Regions from separate parts of the Anaerotignum propionicum DSM 1682 genome, predicted to be linked through region 3. Evidence: riboswitches for the same ligand, from Rfam matches in the RefSeq annotation. Region 3 holds a riboswitch; each other region holds the start of a gene.
The links. Region 3 has a riboswitch for thiamine pyrophosphate ahead of tenA (thiaminase II). Riboswitches for the same ligand answer to the same signal wherever they lie in the genome.

Region 1: linked by a shared signal. The riboswitch ahead of thiS (sulfur carrier protein ThiS) and the one ahead of tenA (thiaminase II) in region 3 are both predicted to bind thiamine pyrophosphate.
Region 2: linked by a shared signal. The riboswitch ahead of thiW (energy coupling factor transporter S component ThiW) and the one ahead of tenA (thiaminase II) in region 3 are both predicted to bind thiamine pyrophosphate.

Annotation. Positions count from the first base shown of each region.
Region 1 covers NZ_CP014223.1:1,649,008-1,653,234, forward strand. Annotated here, with positions in the region: gene thiH (2-iminoacetate synthase ThiH) at 1-1,005, opposite strand, end outside; gene CPRO_RS07755 (thiazole synthase) at 1,017-1,790, opposite strand; gene thiF (thiamine biosynthesis protein ThiF) at 1,814-2,464, opposite strand; gene thiS (sulfur carrier protein ThiS) at 2,457-2,651, opposite strand; TPP riboswitch at 2,717-2,837, opposite strand; gene CPRO_RS07770 (biotin transporter BioY) at 3,359-3,925, shown strand; gene bioB (biotin synthase BioB) at 3,927-4,227, shown strand, end outside.
Region 2 covers NZ_CP014223.1:3,019,240-3,023,466, forward strand. Annotated here, with positions in the region: gene CPRO_RS14250 (LCP family protein) at 1-163, opposite strand, end outside; gene thiD (bifunctional hydroxymethylpyrimidine kinase/phosphomethylpyrimidine kinase) at 649-1,464, opposite strand; gene thiW (energy coupling factor transporter S component ThiW) at 1,484-1,972, opposite strand; TPP riboswitch at 2,111-2,217, opposite strand; gene CPRO_RS14265 (glycerophosphodiester phosphodiesterase family protein) at 2,276-3,469, opposite strand; gene CPRO_RS14270 (DUF1292 domain-containing protein) at 3,606-3,926, opposite strand; gene CPRO_RS14275 (DEAD/DEAH box helicase) at 4,103-4,227, opposite strand, start outside.
Region 3 covers NZ_CP014223.1:86,223-90,449, forward strand. Annotated here, with positions in the region: gene recR (recombination mediator RecR) at 1-481, shown strand, start outside; gene CPRO_RS00395 (threonine/serine exporter family protein) at 742-1,203, opposite strand; gene CPRO_RS00400 (threonine/serine exporter family protein) at 1,216-1,971, opposite strand; TPP riboswitch at 2,216-2,324, shown strand; gene tenA (thiaminase II) at 2,533-3,198, shown strand; gene CPRO_RS00410 (ABC transporter ATP-binding protein) at 3,215-3,970, shown strand; gene CPRO_RS00415 (ABC transporter permease) at 3,967-4,227, shown strand, end outside.

The DNA.
Region 1 (4,227 bases), 1.6 Mb from region 3:
TCCCACGAAAGGCAAAAAAATACGATATGCACATATCATTTGACAGAGTTGTTTTTCACCCACATCCATAGGATTAATCTTATCGTTATTGATGATGGGTCGAAGTCTTGGGCAAGATAGAGACATCTCTGCCTGAGGATATTTTCTTTGTAAATAATACACATGAAGTGCGCTGGCAAGGGCATCCTTTCTAAAATCCGAAAGACCCAGCAAAGCAGAGAATCCCACGCCCCGCATACCCCCTCTAAGGGCACGTTCTTGGGCATCAAAACGATATGGCCAAACACGCTTATGCCCACAAAGATGAATGGTTTCGTATTTCTCTGGGTCATAGGTTTCCTGAAACACAGTCACGTAGTCAGCGCCACATTGATGAAGATATCTATATTCGTCAGTATTAACGGGATAGATTTCCAGCCCAACCATACGGAAAAATTTTCGTGCCAATTTGCATGCCTCACCAATATAGGCCACATCACTCTGACTACGACTTTCCCCAGTAAGAATCAGAATTTCCTCCATCCCACTTTCTGCAATCACCTTCATCTCATGCTCAATCTGCTCCATAGTCAATTTTACTCGTTTGATGTGATTGTAGCAGTTGAAACCGCAATAAACACAATAGTTCTCGCAATAATTTGCAACATAAAGTGGCGTAAAAAGATACACTGTATTACCAAAATGCTTGCTGCTTTCCAGTCTTGCTTTTTGAGCTAACTCCTCAAGGAATGGCTCTGCCGCTGGGGATAGCAAAGCCTTGAAATCATCCAGGGAGCAAGTCTCATGCTCTAGCGCCGTTTTTACATCAAATGCAGTATATTGGGTGTAATCATAGGAATGCATCTGAGTCATAACATCTTTGCAGATGTCGGACTGAATTTGCTCCATCCCGGGTAAATACTCCATGTGGTTTTTACGATAAGATGGATCAGTTTCCAACAAATGTTTCTTTTCAAGGGCAGATTCAGACAAATGCTCTGAATCTACAAAAAATTGATTTTCCATAAAATTACCTCCTAGTTATGTAGGAAACCCGTCAGTGGATCGGAAGGAGATGCCCCTCGTACAAGGACTCTGCCAAGACCGGAGAGATACGCCTTGCGTCCTGCTTCGATTGCCTGTCGAAATGCAGATGCCATCATGGGGAGATTACCCGCTGTGGCAAGGGCAGTATTCGCCATAATTGCAGCGGCGCCCATTTCCATTGCCTCGCAAGCCTGAGAGGGTCTGCCTATGCCAGCGTCAACAATGATGGGAAGGTCAATTTCTTCAATTAGAATCTGAATAAACTCTTTTGTTACAAGTCCTTTGTTGGAGCCAATGGGCGAACCCAAGGGCATAATGGAAGCAGCACCGGCATTCACCAAATCTCTTGCTACATTTAAATCCGGATACATATAAGGCATAACCACAAATCCTTCTTTTGCAAGAATCTCTGTGGCCTTGATTGTCTCCTGATTATCGGGCAACAGATATTTGGAGTCTCGCATAATTTCGATTTTCACAAAATTTCCACATCCCAGTTCTCTTGCAAGTCTGGCAATACGCACCGCTTCCTGGGCATTTCTAGCTCCCGAGGTATTGGGCAATAGCGTAACGCCCTCCGGAATGAAGTCTAAGATATTTTCCTGTTCCTTGGTGTTGGCACGGCGAACGGCAAGGGTAATGATTTCCGCACCGGCATCTTTTACAGCCGCTTCGATTAAATTTAAAGAATACTTGCCGGAACCCAGAATGAATCTGGATTGAAACGCCTTACCTCCGATGGTCAGTTTATCGTTTGATTGCATTATGTATACCTTCTTTCTCAATTTTAAACTTCAAATTTTCCTCCAAGAATACGCAGAACCATATGAGCCTGATGTGCGGCACATAACATAACACGGGAGGAAAAAAGTCCAATATTATCAGCCACATCGCTGACTTCATCTCCGCAGAGATAAAAACAGTTTGTTACCCTTCTTGTATGAATGTTATTTGCTGAATCAATCCCAGCCATTCCGGAAGCTGCAATCAGATATTTCTCCGGCATCTTTTCCAGCACACCGTTTACCAACAGAGCTTTTGCTTCGGCTACATCAAAGGCTTCGCAAATGATATCTGCCCCCTGCAATAACTCCTGAAAATTATTTTCGTCAATTCGTTGGGTATAGGTTGTAATAGCAAGATACGGCGAAATTTCCTTTAAATTGTCAGCAAGGGCTTTGGTTTTGAAACACCCAATTTGAGATGCTTTATATTGCTGGCGGTGAAGGTTGGTAATATCCACTTCATCAAAATCAATCAAAATCAGCTTACCCACCCCTGCACGAGCAAGAGAGACGGCGATATTTGAGCCAAGTCCTCCAAGCCCACAGATTGCAACGGTTGCTCTTGCAAATTTATCCTGCAGGTTCCTTCCATTTCGATTATCAAGAGCCTGCCGCATTTCATCCTTTGTTGGAATGCCGTTCAATTCAACCACCTCCTACAAAACTAACAACTTCAATCACATCACCCTTTTTTAACTCAACTGTGCCATAACTCCCTTTGGGAACGATTTCACCATTTCTTTCAACGGCAATCCGTTTGGAATCATAGCTTGTCGTAGACAAATACTCCATCAGAGTCTTTCCTACAACTTCATGGAATGTTCCATTGATTTTTACCATGGCTTAAAACCTCCTTAATAAAAATAAATTAAAAATGGGAAGTTACCTGATTGGCAACTTCCCATAAAATTTAAACTCAGTCGTCCCTACGTTGGCATTATCCAAATCAGGTTAATGGGTCGAAGGTCATACCTTCCTCTCAGCCTGTTTGGATGTAAACACCCTCAAGCTCCCCTTATTTAATTGTTATTCACAATAATACTACGATATATAGCATTTCGCAAGAAAAATATTAAATTTTTTTATTTCATAATAATTTCTGATGAAAGTTGGTGAATACAACGAAAACCATTTCACCTTATGTACCACCAACCTTAGATAAAAGAAAGAAACATTCGTTGGAGTGACGAGAAAATTTGAAAGGCCACAACTTTCGGAGTTTTCACAGATATTTCAGAATCCAGATTTAATGAATCTATAAACCAAATTGTTTTTCATGTCATCTAATTGAGTTAACATCATCCTATATGTGAAATCTCTCAGCATAGACTACAAAATTTATTGTAAACCTTTTTAATTCATTAAGTTGACAATAGCAACTGTTCTTATTATACTTTTTCCAATAACTAACTTTTGCAAGAGGTAGCTGCGTCACCCAAATCACCAATCTAATTTCTCCATAGAAAGAAATGAAAAATTTCAACGTTGAAATCTGAATTACGTAGAGAAATTGACTAGCATCATAAAAAATTTGAAGGAGCATCTTAATGATAAAAAAACAGTTCTCAATAAAATCTATGATTCTGTGTGCCATTTTCACATCTCTGACTGCCATTGGGGCATTCATACGTATCCCAGTTCCCATGGTACCATTCACGCTACAATTCCTCTTTACAATGCTGGCGGGGCTATTATTAGGGGGAAAACGCGGTTCTATCAGCGTCCTTCTTTACATCATTCTGGGTCTTTTGGGACTGCCCATATTCGCAGAGGGTGGCGGTTTGGCTTATATTCTCAAACCCAGCTTCGGATATTTAATTGGTTTTTGCGTCAGTACGCTTGTTATCGGAAAGGTTGGGAGAGACTCCCCCATCCCTTCGTTTAAAAGGCTGCTTATCGCTAACTTTATAGGTCTTTTTATCGTTTATCTTTTTGGAATGGCTTATTATTGGTTGATAAGCACATTTTATCTAGGTACAGGTATTGGCCTATGGCCTCTGTTTCTATATTGTTTCCTTCTTGCAGTTCCGGGGGACATCGTGCTTTGCATTCTAGCTGCAATATTGGCCAAAAGGCTAATCCCTGTTTTACATAATCTAAAATTGGAGGTATAAAATGGAGTACATTTCAGAATTAAAGGAAAAGGTGTTCAATAACTCTCTCATAACCAAAAAAGAAGCACTGGCTCTCTATGATGCTCCACTGGAAGAGTTGTGCCAAGCCGCAAATGAGATTCGCATTCATTTTTGTGGTTCTGCCTTTGATATTTGCACCATTATCAATGGAAAAAGCGGTCGTTGTTCAGAGGACTGTAAATTTTGCGCCCAGTCCGCCCACTATCACACAAAGATTCAGTCATACTCTATGTTGAGTACAGATACCCTTTTGACTGAGGCAAAATACAATGATATAAACG
Region 2 (4,227 bases), 190 kb from region 3:
TTAAGTTCTCATTTACCGAAAGAGAACTTTCATCTACGCTTTGGCGGTTTAATCCTCCAACCATGTACATGAAAATTCCGTACAAAATTGCCAATACCCCGCAAAGTCCCATCAAGGTAAACAATAATGTTTTAAAATACAACCTCCATAATTTCTTATCCATAAGGGGAAAAACGTCCTTTCTACAAAAATCGTCACAGTCGTTTTTTCATTATATTCCTCTATGGGAAAAAAAACAATGAAAATTCTATTAATACGCCTATTGGTAACAAATAACACTTAGGGCGTGGCTTTTGTTCAGCCACGCCCTTATTTCCCCCAAAGAGAAAATGTGTAATGATTTAAATTGTAAAAGACAAATCCTATGTTATAATTTAGATACATTCATTTTAGCGAGGTAATCCTATGACCAGAGAAAAAATAAAATCAGTACTACTCCTTACAACAATTGCAATACTACTTGTCACCAAATTTATGGAGCACAAAAGCATAACCATCGCTTTACCTATCACAGACATAGCCATGGTAATATTGATCGTACTAACCCTGTTAAAAAATAATAGGTAATAAAAGAAGATGCTTCGGTTTATCAGATATCTTCTATGCCTATTTTTCAATTGCCTTTTTCCCTATGCCTTACACACTTTTTCAGTCTTTCACTTCGTCCCAAATCCCCGCTTTGTTGTACAGCTCATAAAAGTGGTTTGTTGGGCCCACACCCTTGCCGATTTCTAAGCTATGTTCAATTGCCACGGTAATATATTTTTTGGCAGTCTCCACTGCCTCCTCAACACTTTTCCCCTTCGCCAAATTTGCTGCAATGGCAGAGGATAAGGTACAACCTGTGCCATGAGTATTTTTCGTTTCAATACGGTCTGAATGTAACAGAGTAATTTTTTCTCCATCAAACAATAAATCTGTGGCATCGTACTCTAAGTGACCACCTTTGATTAATACATTTTTTGCCCCCATGGCAAAAATTTTTCTTGCCGCCACCTCCATAGAGGATAAATCGTCAATTTTCATGCCTGTAATTACCTCTGCCTCGGGAAGGTTTGGTGTTACCACATAGGCCAAGGGAATCAAACGCTGAATCAACGTATCCTTCGCTTCGGGTTGCATCAAATCAAAGCCGCTTTTCGAAATCATAACAGGGTCAACCACAATATTTTTTGCTTGGTGCTCCAGTAGTTTGTCGGCAATGGCATGAATGGTCTCAATTTGAGATACCATCCCTATTTTCACAGCACTCACAGCGATATCAGAATAAATAGCATCTATCTGCCCCCGAATAATCTCAGGGGTAATGTCCTGGCAGCCAAAAACCCCTTGGGTATTCTGCACCGTCACCGCTGTAATGACACTCATGCCATAGGTTCCTAAAGCCGAAAAAGTTTTCAAATCTGCCTGTATGCCTGCGCCCCCACAAGTATCCGAGCCTGCTATTGTTAAAACGTGCTTCATTCTATCAACCTCCAAAAGATTAAGATGTTTTTGAGACTGTCTTTACAAAATAAGCGGATTGCAATAGTAAAACTGCCACTATACTACCCCCGAAGGAGCTTAGTAAAAAAGCAGGAACGTAAGCCAATGCACCTACTGCTTTTCCCATAGTAAAAATAGCAATGGGTACTGCCAAAAGTCCGCCTAAAACCCCTGTACCAAATACTTCTGCCACCGCCGTTAAATAATTGTTTTTGGTTAATTTATATATGTATCCTGCCAATAGTGCCCCAACCATGCTGCCCGGGAATGCCAATAAAGATCCTGTTCCCATAAAATTTCTGAGCAAGGAAATACAAAAAGCATTTACCACACCATAAGCAGGGCCTAAGAGGACAGCAGCCAAAATATTCAGCGTATGCTGAATAGGGAAGCACTTAGAGGCCCCAACAGGTATGTAAATCAAGTTCCCTGCCAGTACACCAATGGCGATAAACATTGCTGAAATTGTAAGCTTTCTTGTTTTCATGATAGATTCTCTCCTTTTTATAGTGTGACCAAGGGTTTCTATCCCGATACAAGACTTTCCCATCCAGAAAGCGTCCCGAGAAAACAAGGTATTTTTCATAAAAAAGCGCAGCCACGATTTCTCGTTTGCTGCGCCTGATTTTGAAGTATAACGCTTCCCTACGCTGGTATAATCCAGATCAGGTAGAAAGGGTAACAAGCTGCTTGCTTGATTCTCAGCCGAACACGGCACCCCCAGCAAAAATATGATTCGTTTCCATTACAAAGTAGCACGTTTTACACCCCTTGTCAAGGGTATCCTTCTTTATGTACCCAAGCCCAAAAGTTGAGTCATTGCGGTCAAAGGCACATACACCTCACCATCCACCAAAATAGGATAGATTTTTGTTTCATTATTATTATAGAATAAACGGAACTTTGTTTTTTCCATAATTAAATTTCCACTGTAATTCATCAGAAGTTCATTTCCCAAAGATGAAAATGACCTTCCTGAGGTTAGATTCAGATTACCATTTTGCCTATCCAACTGTACATCAAATTTCTTCCCAAGGGTTGCAAGTTGACGTAAAGGTACATAGTCCTCGTTGAAAATTTTAAGGGTATCTAAAGTAACTTCCCCATTTCCCAAGGTGACAATTTTATTCTCCACCTTTCGGCTATCGGAAAGGCCAATCCACTTTAATTCATAAGGTTTGATGCGGTCGGTATAAATTCCGTCTACCTCCAAAGCCAATAAATCTTGAAACTGCTTATAACGGTTAATGGTATGGGCATAAACTTTGATTCCCTTTGCATGAAGGGTATCAATCACGTCCTTTGTGACACGGGCATTCTCAATGGTTACTGTGCCAATACCCTTTGCTTCGCAAAATTCTGCAATTTTGGGATAATCGGGATAATAATTTAAATAGAGTGTATAAATCCATTCTTGGAAAGGATAAATCTCCTTCACCCAATCATACATTTCTTCGTTATAAATCTGGGGAATAATCCGATTCAAAATTTGAGGCTGTTCCATAGCCTCCGCAATTTGCTTCAAATCCTTAAATTGCTTTTCCACAGTGGCCTTATCTGTATCCTTTGTGTCTGTAATTAAATAAACATCTGGATATTCCACCATTAAGCTTAATACATCCACAGCGGTCAGCGGTGTCTGGTCAAAGCAAATTTTACTGCTTTGAAACGTATTTCGATCCATCACTAAGGGTGCCTTCGCCTCCTGTTCCAAGCGGTAATAAGAGCCATCAGCTTCAAAATCATGGCGGGCAACCAAAACTCCGTCAGAAGTATAGGTAAAGTCTACTTCCATGGCACGAAATCCACTTCCCCACGACTCCAAAAAGGCTTCCTTTGCATTTGTTTCAATTTTACCTCGGGATTCACCCAACGCGTGGGCAACCAAAGGGTTTCCATCCTGCCATCCTGCAAATGCCGTCAAGGAAAAAGCAGAACTCAATATTGCTCCCAGCGTTGCCAACACCATTCTTTTTGCAAACATTTTATTACCTCCTAGTAAAGACGATGGGAGTATTTTTTTATAAAAAATATCAAAATATCTCCCTTCGTGCTAAATTTCAGATAAAGTCTAGGGTGCCGGCTAAGCCGACACCCCTTCTGAGGAATTTTATCTCATTTTATTCTTCGTCTTCGTCCTCAAATAAGTCATTAAATGCGGCAGAAACCTTGTCGAACAATTCATCTTCTTCGATGACCTCCAACTCGATCTCTTCACCAACTTCTTTGTATTCGTACAGTAATACGGTTTCATCTTCCAAAGGCATTAAGGCAATAAACTGCTTGTCCTCCACACCTTCAACCTCAAATACACCCAGAATGCCGCATTCCAATTCAGTATCATCATCCAATGTTAAAAACATTGTTTCCAATCCCATTTCTTCGTGTTCGTGGTCATGTTCGTGATCGCATCCACATCCGCATCCGCATTTGTCACTCATATTCAGTACCTCCTCAAATAAATCTTTTTTCCTATCTATCATACCCTATTCTAGGCGTTAGAACAATTATTTTTTTTGGTTTTGTAATTTATTTTTAGCTTTTTCTGCCTGTTTTTTTGCTTTTTTTGCAAAAAAACCTAATTCCTCTTTTTCAGGCTCTTTTTTATCCTTCCCTTTCACTGTTTCCTTATGCGTAACTTTAGTCTCTTTTTTCGGCTTGTCCGCCCAAACAACAGCTCTTTCGCCAAATTCCTCATCTTTGGTTTTTTTGTTTTTTGTGGTTTGTCTAAATCTTTTTTGG
Region 3 (4,227 bases):
CGAGGTTGCCGGTTTATCGGGTGCCATTCTTGAGGCAAGAGATAAGGTGCGTTACTGTTCCGTTTGCTGTAATTTGACGGAGGAGGAGCTTTGTCCTATCTGTGCAAATTTAAAAAGAGACCACAGTGTGATTATGGTTGTAGAGGATCCACGGGATATGGCGGCTTACGAGCGTACCAAGGAGTTCCATGGAGTATACCATGTTTTGCATGGAGCAATTTCGCCTATGACAGGGGTGACGCCTCAGGATATCCGCATTAAGGAGCTTGTTACCCGCATGGATGATACGGTGAGAGAGGTTATTCTTGCTACAAACCCCAATGTGGAGGGGGAGGCTACTGCCATGTACATCAGCAAGCTTTTAAAGCCTTTAGGCGTTATGGTTACCAGAATTGCCAACGGCGTACCCGTAGGCGGAGACTTAGAGTATGTTGATGAAATTACCCTATCCCGTGCTTTAGAGGGTAGGCGTGAGTTGTAAGACCTTGGGCTTTGCCCCAAACCCCACTTGCTTTTTGAAAAAAGCAAGACCAAAAAGTTTATAAAAACCGCATATACATGCGGTTTTTTCTTTTTTTAAAAATAAAGTAATAATATTATTTAATTTTAAAGAACAAAAGGGCAGACATCGTCTGCCCCTTAAATAATGGGTCAAGGGTGAAACCCTTGTAGGAGTTCGAGGGCAAAGCCCTCGGGGTCTTGGCCTTTATATCTTCTGGAAGTTCGAGGTCTTGACCTTAGTTATGCCTTGACCTTCTTTTTTCGTCTTGGAATAATCTCAAAAAAGGAGTAGGGTAGCGCCAAAATTAAGATTGACCCAGCTCCAATGGCTCCCGCCAGCTTTAATCCTAGTAAAATGTTAGAATAGGTTTCCAAAATCATACCCCCTAAGGCTGTAGCCATGGTGTTGTAGACCACAGTACCGGGAACCATGGGCATGATCCCTGGAATATGATATAAGGTAGAGGGCGCTTGCCTGTGATAGGAGGCAAAACGAGAGAACGCCGTAACCAATGCAGAGGAAACCAAGGTGGCCATAGTAGGACTGATGTATACCGATAGGACAGCATAGAAAAACCACCCCAGAAAACCTGAGATACCGCAGTAAACCAATTCCTTTTTTGGTGCATTAAAAACAACGGAAAAGGCAACACAAGCGCAAAAGGACATAAAGCTTTGGAATAATATAATATGAAACGCCATTTTTTCTCCTCCTTAGTGCCCCATTGTGGTGATGCCAAAGCCAACGCCTCCGGCAATGGCGAAGGCAATCAATAAAGCTTCTGCCATCTTGGAGGTGCCGCTGATATAGTGTCCTTCCATGATGTCCCGAATGCTGTTGGTCATTGTCATGCCGGGCAGCATAGGCATGATGCTGCCAATAATAATCATATCTGTTCCCGCTGAGGGTACGAATCTTTGAAAAATAACGGAACCCGCCCCGGCAATAAACCCGCCAATGAGACAGGTGAAAAAACTGGGCAATTTTGTTTTTCCGCTATGATTGATTAAAATACCAATGAGAATACCAAACAAAAAGGCGGCTAGGGCGTCAATCAATTTGCCATTTAAAACCAGAGTGAACCCCCCGCAGGCAACACCAGAGCTGATAATACGGGAAATTGGGCGATAGGCAGAGGTATGACTGATTTTTTCTAACCGTTTCGCTGCTTCCTTCAAGGTAATCTGCCTTGAAACAAAGGCTCTTGAGATTTCATTGACAGAGCAAATTTTTCCAAAGTTTACAGAACGATTATATACCCCTCGGGTTAAGGTAAGAGAGCCTGATTTTTTACTTGGGATGCTGACAATCAAAAACGTGCTCATTGCCAGAGCCTCCACTCCTGTGGAGTGACTGACCGATAAGATACGATGCATAGTATCCTGCACCCGATGGGTCTCGCCACCGCTGGCAAGCATAAGCTCTCCCGCATCCAAAGCAAATTTTAAAAGTAAATTATCATCCATCATATAAATACCTCTTTTCGTAAAGGGGGAGTAATCTTTTTGTATACAGCCTAAAGTATAACGGATTTATATGCAATATTCAATCGGGCGACGGAAGAAAATAAAAGGCTTTTTTAGACCAAATTTTCGGCTGTTTTGCAAAATAATAGCTTTTCCAAATCTTTCGTTTTGCTTATTTTTCAAAACCGAAGATAATTTTATTTACAAGATTGTAAATTTATACTATACTGGTACAATACAACTGAATAAATAAGGCTGGGGGTGCTTTGATTCGTTGAAGCTGAGAGGAATTCGTTTTCCAACCCTTTGAACTTGATGTGGTTAGAACCAACGGAGGGAAGCAATTTATATTTGAAAGCGCAAGGTCTTTCCCAATTGGGGAGAGACTTTTTTTATTTTGTAAATCGGAGTCTTTTCATCCAATTGGAGGATGACGGATAATCTCAAACAATGGATAAATTGATTTTTGTAAGCCTTAAGAACCAAGGTAATGCAATGGCAGGGCAGATGAAAAAGCAAGAATAGGCTTTGCCCTGCAAAAATGAACTAGAAAGGTGGAGGGAAATGAAATTAACAGATAGGTTGTATGAAGAAGTTAAATATATTTGGAATGGATATTTGGAACAGCCCTTTGTAAAGGAGTTAGGAGAAGGCACTTTGCGGGAGGACCGTTTCCGCTTTTATATGGTGCAGGATTACCGCTATTTACTGCAATATGCAAAGGTTTTTGCTTTGGGTGTTGTAAAGGCTGAAGATGAAGGGCTTATGCGCCGTTTTGCCTGTATGGTGCATGACACGCTGGATGGAGAAATGGATGTACATAAGATTTATATGAATCGTTTGGGCATTACCGAGGAGGAGGTTGCCAAAACAAAAACGGCATTGGCCAATCAGTCCTATACCTCTTATATGCTGGAGGTTGCTTTTAAGGGAGATATTTTGGATGTACTAGCAGCGGTATTATCCTGCGCATGGAGCTATCAAATGATAGGAGAGCATCACAAAAATATCCCCGGTGCTATGGAGCATCCCCTTTATGGTGAATGGGTCAGAGGCTATTCATCCGAGGAATACGTTCGTGGTGTGGAAGAAATTATAGACGCTGTGAATGAATTTGGAGCAGATATTTCTGCAAAAAAGGAAGCATATTTAAAAGAAATATTTTTAAATTGTTGCCGATACGAAAGAGATTTTTGGGAGATGGCCTACCATATGAACATGGGGGACTAAAAAGGAGTGTGGCGTGATGCTGCGGTTTGAAGGAGTATCCTTTCGATATCCAGAGGATGAGTTGGGAATGATGGAGAAATTGTCTTTCCAAGTGGAAAATGGTGAGTTGGTGGCAATCATCGGCGCCAGTGGATGTGGAAAAAGCACCATTTTTCGTTTGATAAATGGACTAGAAAAACCCGACGAAGGAAAAATTTTGGTAGACGAAAGACCGATTGAAACCATAAAGAACTATAGTGCCTTTATGCCCCAAAAAGACTTGCTTTTCCCATGGCGCAGTATTGAGAAAAATGTCTGCCTTCCCATGGAGCTTGCAAAGGTATCTGTAGAAGAGCAGGGCAGAAGGACAGAGAAGGTTTTGGCTCAGGTTGGGTTGCTGGAGTATGCCAAAAAATTTCCTAAGGATTTATCGGGGGGAATGAAGCAGAGAGCGGCTTTCGCAAGAACCCTCCTTTCAGGGGCAGATATGCTTTTGTTGGATGAGCCCTTTAGCGCGCTGGATTACCTCACAAGAGTAGAAATGCAGGAGTGGTTGTTACAGCAGTGGGTGCATTATCATAAAACGATTTTGTTTATCACCCATGATGTGGAGGAGGCCATTTTTTTGGCAAAGAGAGTTTATATCATACAGGATTCCAGACCATTTACGGAAATGGAATGCATTGAAGTACCCTTGGACTATCCCAGAAATCGTGAGGATTTGAAAAAGGCGGAGATTGTAGAATTAAAAGAAAGTCTCATTGGAAAGCTGAGAAGGAGTGTGAGCTTATGAAAAAAAACATGCCTTCTGCGCTGTTGGTGCTGATTTTATTAATGCTTTGGCAAGGTGTTGCCATGGGAATTGATGCGGCTTACATATTACCCTCGCCTACAGGTATTTTAGTACGCCTTTGGGAGCTGAGAGTGCCTCTGTTTACGGTGCATTTGCCTGCAACCATGGGAATTACTGCTCTTGGACTTCTAATTTCCGTAGTTCTTGGGTTATTGCTGGCCATCGCTATGGATTGGAACCCAAAGCTGGAAAAGGCA